DNA from 3 places in the Streptomyces sp. NPDC048278 genome. Region 1 is predicted to be linked to each of the others. Evidence: riboswitches for the same ligand, from Rfam matches in the RefSeq annotation. Region 1 holds a riboswitch; each other region holds the start of a gene.
The links. Region 1 has a riboswitch for thiamine pyrophosphate ahead of AB0D74_RS11330 (thiamine ABC transporter substrate-binding protein). Riboswitches for the same ligand answer to the same signal wherever they lie in the genome.
Positions count from the first base shown of each region.

Region 1 (5,110 bases):
AACAGGGCTTCATGATCAGCCAGCAGGTACCGGCCGATGTGATCGATGCTTATCAGCGGCTGTGTAAGCGAGGGTTCACGAGCCGGCTGTTGCGAGACGTGCAGGGTCAGGATCAGGACTTGAGCCAGACGCGGCGGTGACGAGCCACTGCGTACGCCCGTTCTACCTGTTCGGTGGTGAGCTTGCCGGTGAGCGGGCCGAGCGACGGACGGCGTACTGCGTAGCGGCACGTTTCAAGGATGCGACGCCGACAAAGACCAGGGCTGGTTCAACCGGGACGGCGAAGTCGCAGTATCGCCCGAGCACTTCCCGCACGTAGTTGGCCTCGGTGTTGATGGCGAACACGCCTCCCGGTCCGATCAGCAGATGGTCGATGTCACCGCCGTTGATCTTCTCCACGCTGTGGAGGACCCGCCAGCCGAATGAGGACAGGCGTTCCAGCTCACGCCCCACTCGTCGTTCTCCCTCCAGGCCGGCGTACCAGCTGTCCCACTCCGAGGACTGTCGCAGGAGCTTCGTTCGCAGTCGTTGGGTAGCTGAGGGACCACGTCCAGCGAACATGCCCAGGAGACTGGCTCCGGGTCGGTTCCCCGCCAGGTCCTCGCTGAGGGAGAGAGGCGGGAGGGCAACCGGTCTTGTCGCACGGCGGATATGTGCCGCCGGGGGACTGGGCTGCGCCGCAGGCGGCGCGGGGCCTAGTGCCTGAGGAGAGACGGGCGCGGAGCCGATCGTGAGGTCGTTACCAAGGTGGCGTTGTAGCAGGGCTACCGCGTCATCCCGGTATCTCTCGACTTTGATCGTCACGACCCAGGCGGAGCCGAGCAGACGCGGCCCAGGGCGTCCAGGTCGTTCGTACAGTGGCGCGCTCCACCTGGACGCCCTGAACCACGCCCGCTCCACGGTGTGTGGGCCGACGGCAGACGGGCTGGGAGCTTGGGTAAGTAGTGGGTTGAGCTGCTTGTATGACGTTGCGCTTGTGGTCTCCGAACGGAAGCGTCTAGCTGTGGGGGCTTGACATGTGGTCGTCGAGGTTCAGTCCTCATAGCAACAGGAGGAAGATTGTCACCCCGAGGCACACGAGCCCTACGGGCCGCTAGCGGGCTGACATCAGCGGTTGACACCAACAGCCGCGTACGGAGGTGGAACGGGGTGGACCTCAGCGACCAACGTTCAACTGCCCAGCGCCCGAGCACCAGGCCCGTTGGTACGCCTTGATCGACCTGATAAGGATGAGGCCAGATTTCACATCCTGTGGCCAAGGCGAGGCGCCGTCCCCAAACCATGGGCGGCGCCCCGTTGGCTGGCCTGGACACGGATACGGCCCCTTGTGCTGCGGCTCGCCGGATGGGCATCGCGTTGTAGACGGTGCACCGATGTCATGACCTTGTTAGCCCTTGAAGGAGCCCTTGGTCCGCTCTTTCGCGCCCCGCACCCTGCCCCGCGCTTCGAGAGCGGCGCCTTTTGCGGCGAGGGTTTCCTTGTGCACCGCGTGCGCTGCCTTCCGCACAGTCTTTCCGACGACCTGTTCGGCCTTTGCCTTGGCTCTTTCTCCGGCACTCATCTCGATACCTCCACGTCACTGGCCAAGTGCCCCTGAGGCGGGGGTCACAACCACCGCAGGGACCAGCAGCCGCCTCAGCAGCATCCGCCGACCGAACACCGAGCGTCCTCGCACGCTGAGCCGCAGCTCAGAGGGTGGGCGACGTGATCCGTTTGTGAGCGGTTCAAGAGCCTGGCTTCGTCGGCCGGGCCGTCTGTGGGCCGTCCGAGGGGGATCGGCGACGACAGATGACGACCGTCGGTGACAGGAGTCCAGGTCGTGAGCCGCAGGTCACCCAAGTGGATCTGCGACACTGGTACCACCATGCCCAAGCCCGGAGAACTCACTTTCGTCGCGCCGCGCGGAGCCAAGAAGCCGCCGCGGCATCTCGCTGATCTCTCGCCTGCCGAGCGCAAGGATGCGGTGGCCGAGGTCGGGGAGAAGCCGTTTCGTGCCAAGCAGCTGTCGCAGCACTACTTCGCGCGGTATGCGCACGACCCCGAGCAGTGGACCGACATCCCGGCCGGGTCGCGGGACAAGCTGCGGGAGGCGCTGTTCCCCGAGCTGATGACGGTCGTGCGGCATCTGTCGACCGACGAGGGGACGACGCGCAAGACGCTGTGGCGGCTGTTCGACGGCACGCTCGTCGAGTCGGTGCTGATGCGGTACCCGGACCGGGTGACCATGTGCATCAGCTCGCAGGCGGGGTGCGGGATGAACTGCCCGTTCTGCGCGACCGGGCAGGCGGGACTGGACCGGAACCTGTCGACCGCCGAGATCGTCCACCAGATCGTGGACGGGATGCGGGCGCTCCGGGACGGGGACGTGCCCGGCGGGCCCGCGCGGCTCTCCAACATCGTCTTCATGGGGATGGGCGAGCCGCTCGCCAACTACAAGCGGGTGGTCGGGGCGATCCGGGCGCTCACCGATCCGGCCCCGGACGGGCTCGGGCTGTCGCAGCGCGGGATCACCGTCTCGACCGTCGGACTGGTCCCGGCCATCCACCGGTTCGCCGACGAGGGCTTCAAGTGCCGGCTGGCGATCTCGCTGCACGCCCCCGACGACGAACTGCGCGACACCCTCGTCCCCGTGAACACGCGGTGGAAGGTGCGCGAGGTCCTCGACGCCGGGTTCGAGTACGTCGAGAAGAGCGGGCGGCGGCTCAGCATCGAGTACGCGCTCATCCGCGACATCAACGACCAGGCGTGGCGGGGCGACCGGCTCGGGCGGCTGCTCAAGGGCAAGCCCGTGCACGTCAACCTCATCCCGCTGAACCCGACGCCGGGTTCGAAGTGGACCGCGTCGCGGCCGGAGGACGAGAAGGCTTTCGTCGAGGCGATCGAGGCGCACGGTGTACCGGTGACGGTCCGGGACACCCGTGGCCAGGAGATCGACGGCGCCTGTGGTCAGCTCGCGGCCACCGAGAGGTAATCTGAGGGCCGTACTCACATCTTCATATTCCGACAGGGGAGCGCCACAGCGCTGAGAGTGCGGCAATCGGGCCGCAGACCCTCTGAACCTCGCCCAGGTCATTCTGGGTAGGAAGTTCGGTCATCACTCAAGCTGTTGCGCCCTGCCCGCACACCGCGGGCAGGGCCGCGTCTCTTCCTGGTCAACCCCAGGAGGAAAACACCAGTGCACACAAGGACCTTCTTGGCCGCGGCCGTAGGGCTCGGCCTCGTCACGCTGTCCGCGTGCTCGTCGTCGTCGGGTTCCGAGGCCGACTCCAAGACCGTCACCCTGGTCAGCCACGACTCGTGGGCCGTCTCCAAGAACGTGCTCCAGGACTTCGAGAAGCAGTCCGGCTACAAGGTCAGGGTCCTCAAGGACGGCGACGCCGGGCAGGCCGTCAACAAGGCGATCCTGACCAAGGACAACCCGCAGGGCGACGTCTTCTTCGGCGTCGACAACACCCTGCTGTCCCGCGCCCTCGACAACGGGCTCTTCCAGCCGTACGAGGCCAAGGGGCTGGACCAGGTCGGCACGGACTACCAGCTCGACGCGGGCAAGCACCGGGTCACGCCCATCGACTACGGCGACATCTGCGTCAACTACGACAAGGCGTACTTCAGCAAGCACAAGCTGACCCCGCCGACGTCGTACGCCGACCTCGTCAAGCCGCAGTACAAGAACCTCCTCGTCACCGAGAACGCGTCCACCTCCTCGCCGGGGCTGGGATTCCTGCTCGGGAGCGCGGCCCAGTACGGCGACAGCGGGTGGCAGGGTTACTGGAAGCAGCTCAAGGCCAACGGTGTCAAGGTCGTCGACGGCTGGGAGCAGGCCTACAACGAGGAGTTCTCCGGCTCGGCCGGCGGCAGGAAGGCCGGCGGCGACCGGCCGCTCGTCGTGTCGTACGCCTCCTCGCCGCCCGCCGAGGTCATCTACGCCGACCCGAAGCCGAGCACCGCGCCCACCGGTGTCGCGACCGGCACCTGCTTCCGGCAGATCGAGTTCGCCGGGCTGCTGAGCAACGCGGGGAACACCAAGGGCGGCAAGGCGCTCATCGACTTCCTGGTCTCCAAGGAGTTCCAGGAGGACATGCCGCTGAACATGTTCGTGTACCCGGTGGTGAAGGGCGCGAGCGTGCCCGCCGAGTTCACCAAGTACGGTCCCGCCGCCCAGGACCCCGAGACCATGGCGCCCGACAAGATCGCCGCCAACCGTGACCAGTGGGTCAAGACGTGGACGTCACTCGTACTGAAGTAGCGGCCGGGAGCGGGCGCGGAAGTGCGGCGCGGCTCGGGTTGATGCTCGGGCCCGTCGCGTTCTTCGGCGTCTTCTTCGCCTGGCCGGTCGCGGCGATCGTCGCGCGCGGGCTGAAGGTCGACGGGGTGTGGCGGTTCGGGCGGATCGCCGACGTCCTCGGCCAGTCCGACATCCGGCACGTGCTCTGGTTCACCACCTGGCAGGCGCTCGCCTCCACCGCGCTCACCCTGCTGGCCGCGCTGCCCGCCGCCTACGTCTTCGCCCGCCTCGACTTCCCGGGCAGGCAGGTGCTGCGGGCCGTGGTGACGGTTCCCTTCGTACTGCCGACGGTGGTCGTGGGGACCGCGTTCCTCGCACTCGTCGGACGCGGCGGCCTGCTGGACGCGTTGTGGGGCGTACGGCTCGACACCACCGTCTGGGCCATCCTGCTGGCGCACGTCTTCTTCAACTACGCGGTTGTCGTACGGACCGTGGGCGGGCTCTGGGCCCAGCTGGACCCGCGGCAGGAGGAGGCCGCCCGGATGCTCGGCGTCTCCCCGCTGGCCGCCTGGCGCAAGGTCACCCTCCCGGCGCTCGCGCCCGCCGTGGCCGCCGCCGCGCTGATGGTCTTCCTGTTCACCTTCACCTCCTTCGGCGTGGTGCAGATCCTCGGCGGGCCGACGTTCTCCACCCTCGAAGTGGAGATCTACCGGCAGACCTCGGAGATCTTCGACCTCTCCACGGCCGCCGTCCTCACCCTCGTCCAGTTCGCCGCGGTCGGCGCGATCCTCGCCGTGCACGCGTGGACGGTACGGCGGCGGGAGAGCGCGCTCAGGCTGGTGGACCCGGCGGTGACGGCCCGCAGGCCGCGCGGCGCCGGGCAGT
Region 1 is NZ_JBEZLP010000005.1:128,707-133,816, reverse strand. It holds gene AB0D74_RS11345 (YdcF family protein) at 1-140, shown strand, start outside; gene AB0D74_RS11340 (nuclease-related domain-containing protein) at 163-561, opposite strand; gene rlmN (23S rRNA (adenine(2503)-C(2))-methyltransferase RlmN) at 1,865-2,971, shown strand; TPP riboswitch at 2,996-3,103, shown strand; gene AB0D74_RS11330 (thiamine ABC transporter substrate-binding protein) at 3,176-4,246, shown strand; gene AB0D74_RS11325 (iron ABC transporter permease) at 4,288-5,110, shown strand, end outside.

Region 2 (5,110 bases), on a different contig from region 1:
GCCCGGCCTTCCAGCGAACAGTTTCGGGCGGTGCGTGGGTGGGAGCGAAGGCGGGAGCGGACCGGCGTTCAGAAGGCAGGGCGCTCGGGGTCCAGCACGGCCAGGCCCTCCGCAGGAGAGGACGCCTCCGCGAGGTACCGGCGGGGAATCCGCCCCGCCAGCCGGGCCAGCCGCCCCGCCTCCACCCCGGCCCGCATGGCGTGAGCCATCCGCTCGGGATCCTGCGCCCGCGTCACCGCCGACGCCAGCATCACCCCGGCACACCCCAGCTCCATCGCCAGCACCACGTCCGACGCCGTACCGGCCCCCGCGTCCAGAATCACCGGCACCCGCGCGTGCTCGACGATCAGCTGGAAGTTGTGCGGGTTGCGGATCCCGAGCCCGGACCCGATCGGCGACCCGAGCGGCATCACCGCGGCGCACCCCACGTCCTCCAGCTTCCTGGCGAGGACGGGATCGTCGTTCGTGTACGGCAGCACCGTGAACCCGTCGTCGACCAGTGTCTCCGCCGCGTCCAGCGTCTCGACCGGGTCCGGCAGCAGCGTCCGCTCGTCGGCGATGACCTCCAGCTTGACCAGATCGGTCCCCAGCGCCTCCCGCGCCAGCCGGGCCGTCAGTACGGCCTCACCGGCCGTGTAGCAGCCCGCCGTGTTCGGCAGCACCCGGATCCCGAGCCGGTCGAGCACCGACAGCACGGACCCTCGTACCCCCGGGTCCACCCGCCGCATCGCGACCGTGGTCAGCTCGGTCCCGGACGCGACGAGCGCCCGCTCCAGCACCTCCAGGCTGGGCGCACCCCCGGTACCCATGATCAGCCGGGAGGAGAACGTCGTACCCCCGAGGACGAACGGATCGTCGGCCATGGCGTTCAGCCTCCCTGCACGGCGGTCAGGACTTCCACCCGGTCGCCGTCGGCGAGCCCGGTCGTCGCCCACTGCCCGCGCGGTACGACGGTCTCGTTGACGGCCGCGGCCACCCCGGAGGGCGCGACCGTGAGGGACCGTACGAGCGAGTCGAGAGCGGTGCCCGGGGCGATCTCCCGGCGCTCCCCGTTGACGGAGATGGTGACGGAGATGTTCATGCGGTCTGCTCCACGAGTACGTCGGAAACCGGGCCGAAGCGCCTCGGTGTGAACGGACGGGCCTCCGCCGGCAGCTCGCCGCCGGTCAGCAGCTCGGCCATCACGTCTCCGGTGACCGGCGTGAGCAGCACCCCGTTGCGGTAGTGGCCGGTGGCCAGCAGCAGTCCGTCGAGGCGGGTCGGCCCGAGCAGCGGCGCGTTGTCGGGGGAGCCGGGGCGCAGCCCGGCCCGGGTCTCGGTCAGGGGCAGCTCGGTGATCCCGGGCACCAGCTCGTGCGCGTCGCGCAGCAGCTCGTACACGCCGCCCGCGGTGACCGCCGTGTCCCAGCCCAGCTCCTCGCTGGTCGCGCCGACCACCAGTTCGCCGTTCTCCCGGGGCACCAGGTAGATGTTCCCGCCGCGCACCACGGCCCGGACGGTCCGGCTGAGGAACGGCGCGTACGGGGCGGGCACGGTCAGCCGCAGCACCTGCCCCTTGACCGGCCGCACCGGCGGCAGCACGTCGTCGGGCACGCCCGCGAGCCGCCCGCTCAGGCTTCCGCCGGCGAGGACCACCTGCCCGGCGCCCCACGTGTCACCCGCGCGGGTGCGGACACCGGTGGCCCGCTCCCGCGCCACCTCCAGGCGCTCGGCCCAGTCGTGGTGGAACACCACCCCGGCCCGCTCGCACGCGGCCACCAGCGCGGCCGAGAGCCGGCGCGGGTCGATCTGGTGGTCGCCGTCGACCCGCAGCCCGCCGCGCACACCGGGCGCGAGCATCGGCTCCAGGCGCCGGCACTCCCGCCCGGACAGCCACTCGGACTCCAGGCCCGACTGCTGCTGGAGGGCGTGCAGCTCGCGCAGATGGGCGCGGTCGTCGGCGTCCAGCGCGACCGCGAGGGTGCCGCACCGCCGGTAGCCGAGGTCGTGGCCGGTGAGCTCGGTCAGCTCGGCGGCGAAGGCGGGATAGCGGCGCGCGGAGGCCAGGTTGAGCCCCAGCAGGGTCTGCTCGCCGTAGTGCAGCTCGGTGACCGCGGCCAGCATCCCGGCCGCGACCTGCGCGGCACCGCCGCCGGGCGCGGGGTCGACCACGGCGACGGCGAGCCCGCGCTGGGCCGCCCGCCAGGCCGTGACCAGGCCGATGATGCCGCCCCCGATGACGAGGACGTCGGACGTACGTGAGGACATGGGCGTCCAGCCCCTCCCTTCGCCGGCATGACCCGGATCAGGTTCGTACGGTCGGAGGCCGCCAGCCTCCCTCTCAGCCCGGTGCGTCCGGGCTCCCGCGTGTGCTTCCCCGCCACCCTAGCCCGCGGGGCTCCGCCCTTGTAAGACGGCCTCGGGCGGCGCTGTGGCCAGTGCGGCGGACAGCGCAGCGGAGAGTGCTGTGGAACAGGTCACTCGTCGCGCCCCTGACTGACTCTTTGTCAGTTGTCTATCGTTCTTGTCTATGGTGATCACGTGAGCGAGCAGACGCAGCGACGGAGCACGTCACAGACGCGGCGCGTGGTCGTCGTGGGCGCGGGCATGGCCGGGGTGCAGACCGCCGTCGCCCTGCGCGAGCAGGGGTTCACCGGGACCGTCACGCTGATCGGCGCCGAGCCGCACCAGCCGTACGACCGGCCGCCGCTCTCCAAGGCCGTACTGCTCGGCAAGTCGGAGGGGTCCGCCTTCGAGGTCGACTTCGAGGCGCTCGGCATCGAGCTGGCGCTCGGTCGCGAGGCCCTGGGCGTGCGCACCGCCGACCGCGAGCTGGACACCGGGACCGGACCGGTGCCGTACGACGTCCTGGTCCTCGCCACCGGCGCCGAGCCGATCACCCTGCCCGGCACCGAGGGCGTGCCCGGCGTGCATCTGCTGCGCACCCTGGACGACGCCGAGCGGCTGCGGCCCGTGCTGGCCCGGCAGCACGACATCGTGGTCGTCGGCGCCGGCTGGATCGGCGCCGAGTTCGCCACCGCGGCCCGCGAGGCCGGCTGCGCGGTCACCGTGGTCGAGGCCGCCGACCGTCCGCTCGCGGGAGCGCTTCCCGCCGAGGTCGCCGCGCCGATGGCCGCCTGGTACGCGGACAGCGGCACCGACCTGCGCACGCACGCGCGCGTGGCGGGCGTCGAACCCGGCGCGGTGGTGCTCGACGACGGCTCACGGCTGCCCGCGGGCGCCGTCGTGGTCGGCATCGGCGCCCGCCCCGCCACGGCCTGGCTGGCCGGCTCCGGCATCGAGCTGGGCACCCACCGCGAGGTGCTGGCCGACGACCGCCTGCGCACCGACGTCCCCGACGTCTACGCCGTCGGCGACTGCGCGTCCTTCCCGTCCGGCCGCTACGGCGAGCGCCTGCTGATCCACCACTGGGACAACGCCCTCCAGGGCCCGCGCACGGTCGCCGCCAACATCCTCGGCGAGACCGACGCCGTCTACGACCCGGTGCCGTACTTCTGGTCCGAACAGTTCGGCCGCTTCGTCCAGTACGCCGGCCATCACGCCGCCGCCGACCACCTGATCTGGCGCGGCGACCCGGCCGGCCCGTCCTGGAGCGTCTGCTGGCTCCGCGAGAACCGCCTGGTCGCCCTCCTGGCGGTAGGCCGCCCCCGGGACCTGGCCCAGGGCCGCCGCCTGATCGAGGCGGGGCGCCAGATGGACGCCGAGGCACTGGCGGACCCTGGACGCCCCTTGAAGGATGCGACGTACGGCTGAACGGCGCCCCGCACGGGGCGCGGGGAACCGCGCGACCAGCCCCCACCGCGCCGCACCCGAACAACGACCCATCGCGGCCCACCCGGCAATGCGCCTACCCTTGACCCCGTGACCGAGATTGACACGAAGATCGATGCTCTCGTCCCCGCCTGGCTCACCGTCCCCGACATCGCAGAGATGATGGACGTCGAGGTGACGCGCGTGCGCCAGCTGGTCAAGGAGGGCCAGCTCATCGCCGTCCGCCGCGGTGAGAACAGGGCACTGCACGTCCCCGCCGCCTTCATCGACGGCGACAAGGTCGTCAAGGGCCTGTCCGGGACCCTGACGCTCCTGCGGGACGACGGCTTCAGCGACGAAGAGATGCTGGAGTGGCTCTTCACTCCCGACGAGACCCTGCCCGGCACCCCCGCGCAGGCGCTCAGCGAGAATCGCGGCACGGAGGTGAAGCGCCGCGCCCAGGCGCTCGCCGTCTGAGGCAGCCAGTACCGACACCACGGGGGACCACCGATGACCGACACCGCCCGCGCCCAGCTGGCCGACGCCCGCCTCTACCTGTGCACGGACGCCCGTAAGGAGCAGGGCGACCTCACGGAGTTCCTGGACGCGGTCCTGGCGGGCGGTGTCGACATCGTGCAGCTGCGCGACAAGGGCATGGAGGCCGCCGAGGAGCTGGAGCACCTCGCCGTGTTCGCCGACGCCTGCGCCCGGCACGGCAAGCTGCTCGCGGTCAACGACCGTGCCGACGTGGCGCACGCGGCCGGTGCCGACGTGCTCCACCTCGGCCAGGGCGACCTGCCGGTCCCGGCCGCCCGGGCGATCCTCGGCCCGGACGTCCTGATCGGCCGCTCCACGCACGCCGGGTCCGAGGCCGCCGAGGCCGCCGTGCAGGACGGCGTGGACTACTTCTGCACCGGTCCCTGCTGGCCCACCCCCACCAAGCCCGGCCGCCCCGCCCCCGGCCTCGGTCTGGTGCGGTACACCGCCGCCCTGGCCACCGACCGCCCCTGGTTCGCGATCGGCGGCATCGACCTCGGCAACCTCGACCAGGTGCTGGACGCGGGCGCCCGCCGGGTGGTCGTCGTCCGCGCGCTCACCGCGGCCGACGACCCGGGCGCGGCGGCGGCCGAGTTCGCGAAGCGGCTGCGGGCGCTGTGACGTGTCCAGTATCCGGACACGAGGTCCACGAGATGTCGACAATTCGGGCAAATGTCCCGACTGCGGTTGGGTGACCGCCCGCCCCTGACTAACCTGCGGGTATGGCCCTTGGAACCGCATCCACCAGGACTGACCGCGCACGCACCGTGCGCGACATGCTCGCCACCGGCAAGACCACGTACTCGTTCGAGTTCTCGGCGCC
Region 2 is NZ_JBEZLP010000003.1:412,481-417,590, reverse strand. It holds gene AB0D74_RS08065 (thiazole synthase) at 69-863, opposite strand; gene thiS (sulfur carrier protein ThiS) at 869-1,081, opposite strand; gene thiO (glycine oxidase ThiO) at 1,078-2,247, opposite strand; TPP riboswitch at 2,245-2,356, opposite strand; gene AB0D74_RS08050 (FAD-dependent oxidoreductase) at 2,521-3,753, shown strand; gene AB0D74_RS08045 (Rv2175c family DNA-binding protein) at 3,862-4,227, shown strand; gene thiE (thiamine phosphate synthase) at 4,261-4,908, shown strand; gene metF (methylenetetrahydrofolate reductase [NAD(P)H]) at 5,010-5,110, shown strand, end outside.
Region 2: another riboswitch for thiamine pyrophosphate. It lies ahead of thiO (glycine oxidase ThiO); the one in region 1 lies ahead of AB0D74_RS11330 (thiamine ABC transporter substrate-binding protein).

Region 3 (5,110 bases), on a different contig from region 1:
TTGCGCACCCTGGTCCACGAGGGCTATCTGCGCCGTGACAAGGGGCTGTTCTTCCTCGGTGAGGCGGCGGAGCGGCTGAGCAGCAGCGGGGCGCAGCAGAAACGTCGCAGCGCGGTCGTCGACACCCTTGCCCACTGGCGGGATTCGATCGGTGTCCCGGTGTACTACGCCATGTACCGGGACGGCGAGATCGAGGTCATGAGCATCTCCGACTCCCCGGCCATCCCGGCGGTCGAGGAGTGGGCCGGCTTCCGTGAGACCGGGCACGCGCACGCCGTCGGCCAGTGCCTCCTCTCCCAGCTGGACCAGGACGTCCGCCGCGACCATCTCCGCCGCTATCCCGCGCGGCCCCTCACCCCGTACACGGTCCGTGACGACCAGACACTGCTGCGACGGCTGGAGCGGACGCGGCGGATGGAGCCGGTGGTGGAGCGCCAGGAGTACGCACTGGGGACGGTGTGTGCGGCGATTCCGCTCACCGTCGGCACGACGGCCGCCACGATCGCCATCTCCCTCCCCCTCCACCAGGCCGACCGGCTGCTGCCCGCGGTCCGCCAGTTGCAGGCCGAAGTGGGCCGGCACCTGGGGTCCCTGGCGATCGCTATCAGTATCTGAAAACTCACTCCTTGTGATCTCCCGTGTACTTTCAGCAAGATTTGACCACCATCAAAGGGATAAAACCCGGCCAGTCGGTGTCATATGACGGGGTAGGCATGCGCGAGTCCGTACAAGCAGAAGTCATGATGAGCTTTCTCGTCTCGGAGGAGCTCTCCTTCCGCATCCCCGTGGAGTTGCGCTACGAGACCTGTGATCCCTATGCCGTCCGGCTCACCTTCCATCTGCCCGGGGACGCCCCGGTGACCTGGGCCTTCGGCCGGGAGCTGCTGATCGACGGGGTGGGGAGGCCGTGCGGGGAGGGTGATGTGCACATCGCGCCCGCCGATTCCGAGGTGCTGGGAGAGGTGCTGATCCGGCTTCAGGTCGGCGGCGACCAGGCGGTGTTCCGGTCTTCCGCGCCCCCGCTGGTGGCCTTCCTCGACCGCACGGACAAGCTGGTGCCGCTCGGCCAGGAGGGCTCGCTCGCCGACTTCGACGCACACCTCGACGACGCCTTGGACCGCATCCTGGCCGAGGAGCCGAGCGCCGGCTGAAGCGTCACGGCACGGAGCCGCGCGCCGCTCGGCCGGGCCGTGTGAGGAAGCGCAGGAACGCTTCTGCGCTTCCGTGTGCGGCCTCCTGCCGGAACGCTGTTCCGCCCGTACACCGTCCGCGCCCCCACCTCGTGGACGGCCTTCTCCCGGGCCGTCCACCGCGCCTCACCGCTTGCGGCGCCGCCCTCGCCCGCCGCGCGCCGCGGCAGACGCGGCCGGTGCGGCCTCCACAGGCGCGGGCGTCCCGGTGCCCGGCCGGTCGGCCGAGACCACCAGGGCCGCGAGCAGCGTGGTGACCGGAACCGAGGCGACCAGGCCGATCGAGCCGACCAGGGTGCGCACGATCTCCTCGGCCACCAGCTCGCTGTTGGCGACCGTGGCCACACTGCTCTGCGCGATCGAGAAGAGCAGCAGCAGGGGCAGGGCGGCGCCCGCGTAGGCCAGCACGAGGGTGTTGACGACGGAGGCGATGTGGTCGCGGCCGATGCGGATGCCCGCCCGGTACAGCCCGCGCCAGCCCATCGTCGGGTTGGCCTCGTGCAGTTCCCAGACGGCCGAGGTCTGGGTCACCGTCACGTCGTCCAGGACGCCCAGCGAACCGATGATGACACCGGCGAGCAGCAGGCCGCTCATGTCGATCGAGGGGTACAGGCCGTGGATCAGGCCGGTGTTGTCGTCGGTGTTGCCGGTGAGCGCCGCCCAGTCGATGAACTCCGAGCCGAGCAGACCGATCAGGCACAGGGAGACCAGCGTGCCGAGCACCGCCACCGAGGTCCGGGCCGACAGCCCATGGCAGATGTACAGGGCGATCAGCATGATGGCGCTCGACCCGACCACCGCCATCAGCAGCGGATTCGAACCCTGCAGGATCCCCGGCAGGATGAACATGGTCAGCACCAGGAAGCTGACGGCCAGCGCGACCAGCGCCATCACACCGCGCAGCCGCCCCACCACCACGACGGCGAGCGCGAAGATCCCGGCCAGCAGGGCCATCGGGAACTTCCGGTTCACGTCGGTGACCGAGTACTGCAGGTCCCTGGGCGCGGAGGGCTCGTACGCGGCCACGACCTGCTCGCCCTCGTGCAGCTGCCGCGACTGGTCGGGCTGCACGATCTCGGTGAAGGTACGGCCCTTGTCCTTGCCGGTGTCGACCCGGACCGTGGCCTTCTTGCAGGTGCTGTCCTCCTCCTTCGAGGACGTGCCGTCGGCGGTGGAGGTGTCGCCGGTCGAGCCGCCTCCGGAGGCGTTGACCGACTTGCAGCTGACCGAGACGACCTTGGTGACCGTCGCCGCCTGCGTCTGGCGGTCGAAGCCGACGCCGGTGCGTTCGTGGGGCGGGGCGCCGCCGGGCCACAGCACCACCAGACCGACCACGACCGCCGCGGTGAAGGGGATGAGGATCGCCGCGATGACCTTGCGCAGATGCTTGGAGACGGGTGCGGCGGGGCCGTGGCTGTGGCTGTGCCCGTGCGAGTGGCCGTGACCGCCGCCGGGCCCGGAGCCGCCCTGGTCGGGGCCGGGAGCGGGCGAGTGGCCCTGGGCCTGGCCGTGGCCCCCGTTGCCCTGGGCCTCGTCGTGGCCGTGGGCATGGCCGTTGTCGTGATGGTGGGCGTGGCTGAGAGCCTGCCCGCGGTCGTACTGCTCGCCCTGCCCATGGATGTGTCCGTCACCGGCACCACGGCCCCCGTGGCCGGGTCCGCCGCCCTGCGGGGCGCCGTTGCCGCGCCGCGGGTCCGGGGGCGGATAGGGGTGCTGCTGTGTCGAGGTCACCGCCCGATCATCGCAAGAACGGCAGGGGCCCTCTGTTCACCGCGCCCGAATTGACGCTAGCGTGGAGGCACCTTTGCACACGCGGGAGCTCGGAGCACCGGGCTGAGAGGGCGCTGACCTCCGTATTCGCGATGTTTCACGTGGAACGAGTGATGTTTCACATGGAACGCCGCCCGACGGAAGCCGCTGCGTCGACCGCCGAACCTGTTACCGGGTAATGCCGGCGTAGGGAGTAGGTCTCATGACCAACAAGGACGTACGCACGCCTGCCTTCAGCCAGGACGAACAGCCCATTGCGGGCGAAAAGTCACCAGAGGCCGGGAAGTCCATCGGCTGGCACAAGGGGTATGTCGAGGGCTCTCGCCCCGACCTGCGGGTGCCGGTCCGTCAGGTGCACCTCACCAACGGGCAGTCGGTCACGCTCTACGACACCTCGGGCCCGTACACCGATCCGCTCGTCGAGACCGACGTCCGCCGGGGTCTGTCGCCGCTGCGGGAGAACTGGATCGTCGCCCGGGGCGACACCGAGGAGTACGCGGGCCGGCCCGTCCGTCCCGAGGACGACGGAATCAAGCACACCTCGCCGCGCGGTGGCCTGCGCAACCTGGACGCGGTCTTCCCGGGCCGCCCGCGCCAGCCGCGCCGCAGCCGGGGAGGCGAGGCGGTGACGCAGCTCGCCTACGCCCGCCGGGGCGAGATCACCCCGGAGATGGAGTACGTGGCCATCCGCGAGAACGTTTCTCCCGAGGTGGTCCGCGAGGAGATCGCGGCGGGCAGGGCCGTACTGCCCGCCAACGTCAACCACCCGGAGATCGAGCCGATGATCATCGGTAAGCGGTTCCTGGTGAAGGTCAACGCCAACATCGGCAACTCCGCGGTCACTTCCTCCATCGAGGAGGAGGTCGAGAAGATGACCTGGGCGACCCGCTGGGGCGCTGACACCGTCATGGACCTCTCCACCGGCCGCAACATCCACACCACCCGCGAGTGGGTGCTGCGCAACTCCCCCGTCCCCATCGGCACGGTGCCGCTCTACCAGGCGCTGGAGAAGGTCGACGGCAGGGCCGAGGAACTGACCTGGGAGATCTACAAGGACACGGTGATCGAACAGGCCGAGCAGGGCGTGGACTACATGACCGTCCACGCGGGCGTGCGCCTGCCGTACGTGCCGCTCACCGCCAACCGCAAGACCGGCATCGTCTCGCGCGGCGGCTCGATCATGGCGGCCTGGTGCCTCGCGCACCACAAGGAATCGTTCCTGTACGAGAACTTCGAGGAACTCTGCGAGATCCTCGCCGCCTACGACGTCACCTACTCACTGGGCGACGGGCTGCGCCCCGGCTCCATCGCGGACGCCAACGACGAGGCCCAGTTCGCGGAACTGCGCACGCTCGGGGAACTCAACCGGATCGCCAGGCGTTTCCACGTACAGACGATGATCGAAGGCCCGGGCCATGTCCCGATGCACAAGATCAAGGAGAACATCGACCTTCAGCAGGAGATCTGCGATGAAGCTCCGTTCTATACCCTCGGCCCGCTGACCACGGACGTCGCGCCGGCGTACGACCACATCACCTCCGGCATCGGCGCCGCGATGATCGCCTGGTGGGGCACGGCGATGCTCTGCTACGTCACGCCGAAGGAGCACCTGGGCCTGCCCAACCGGGACGACGTCAAGACCGGCGTCATCACCTACAAGATCGCGGCCCACGCGGCCGACCTCGCCAAGGGTCACCCGGGCGCGCAGGAGTGGGACGACGCGCTGTCCGACGCCCGCTTCGAGTTCCGGTGGGAGGACCAGTTCAACCTCGCCCTGGACCCGGACACGGCCCGCGAGTTCCACGACGAGACGCTTCCGGCGGAGCCGGCGAAGACGGCCCACTTCTGCTCCATGTGCGGGCCGAAGTTCTGCTCGATGAAGATCTCCCAGGACATCCGTCGCGAACACGGTGGGAGCCAGGCCGAGGTCGAGGCGGGGATGGCGCAGAAGTCGAAGGAGTTCGCGGCGGCGGGGAACCGGGTGTATCTGCCGATCGCGGACTGACGGCGGAATCGGGAGCGTGCCGGAGCCCTGGGAAGCGCGGTGTCCGGCGGCTTCCCCGACACGGTCTCGTGGACCGGGTGTCCGGCCTGCGCCCCCTCGGCGGGGGCGCAAGCCGGGCTATTCCGGCAGGTGTTCCGGGCCTCCG
Region 3 is NZ_JBEZLP010000002.1:363,738-368,847, forward strand. It holds gene AB0D74_RS05185 (helix-turn-helix domain-containing protein) at 1-615, shown strand, start outside; gene AB0D74_RS05190 (SsgA family sporulation/cell division regulator) at 714-1,151, shown strand; gene AB0D74_RS05195 (YibE/F family protein) at 1,317-2,921, opposite strand; TPP riboswitch at 2,993-3,170, shown strand; gene thiC (phosphomethylpyrimidine synthase ThiC) at 3,163-4,965, shown strand; gene AB0D74_RS05205 (hypothetical protein) at 5,083-5,110, opposite strand, start outside.
Region 3: another riboswitch for thiamine pyrophosphate. It lies ahead of thiC (phosphomethylpyrimidine synthase ThiC); the one in region 1 lies ahead of AB0D74_RS11330 (thiamine ABC transporter substrate-binding protein).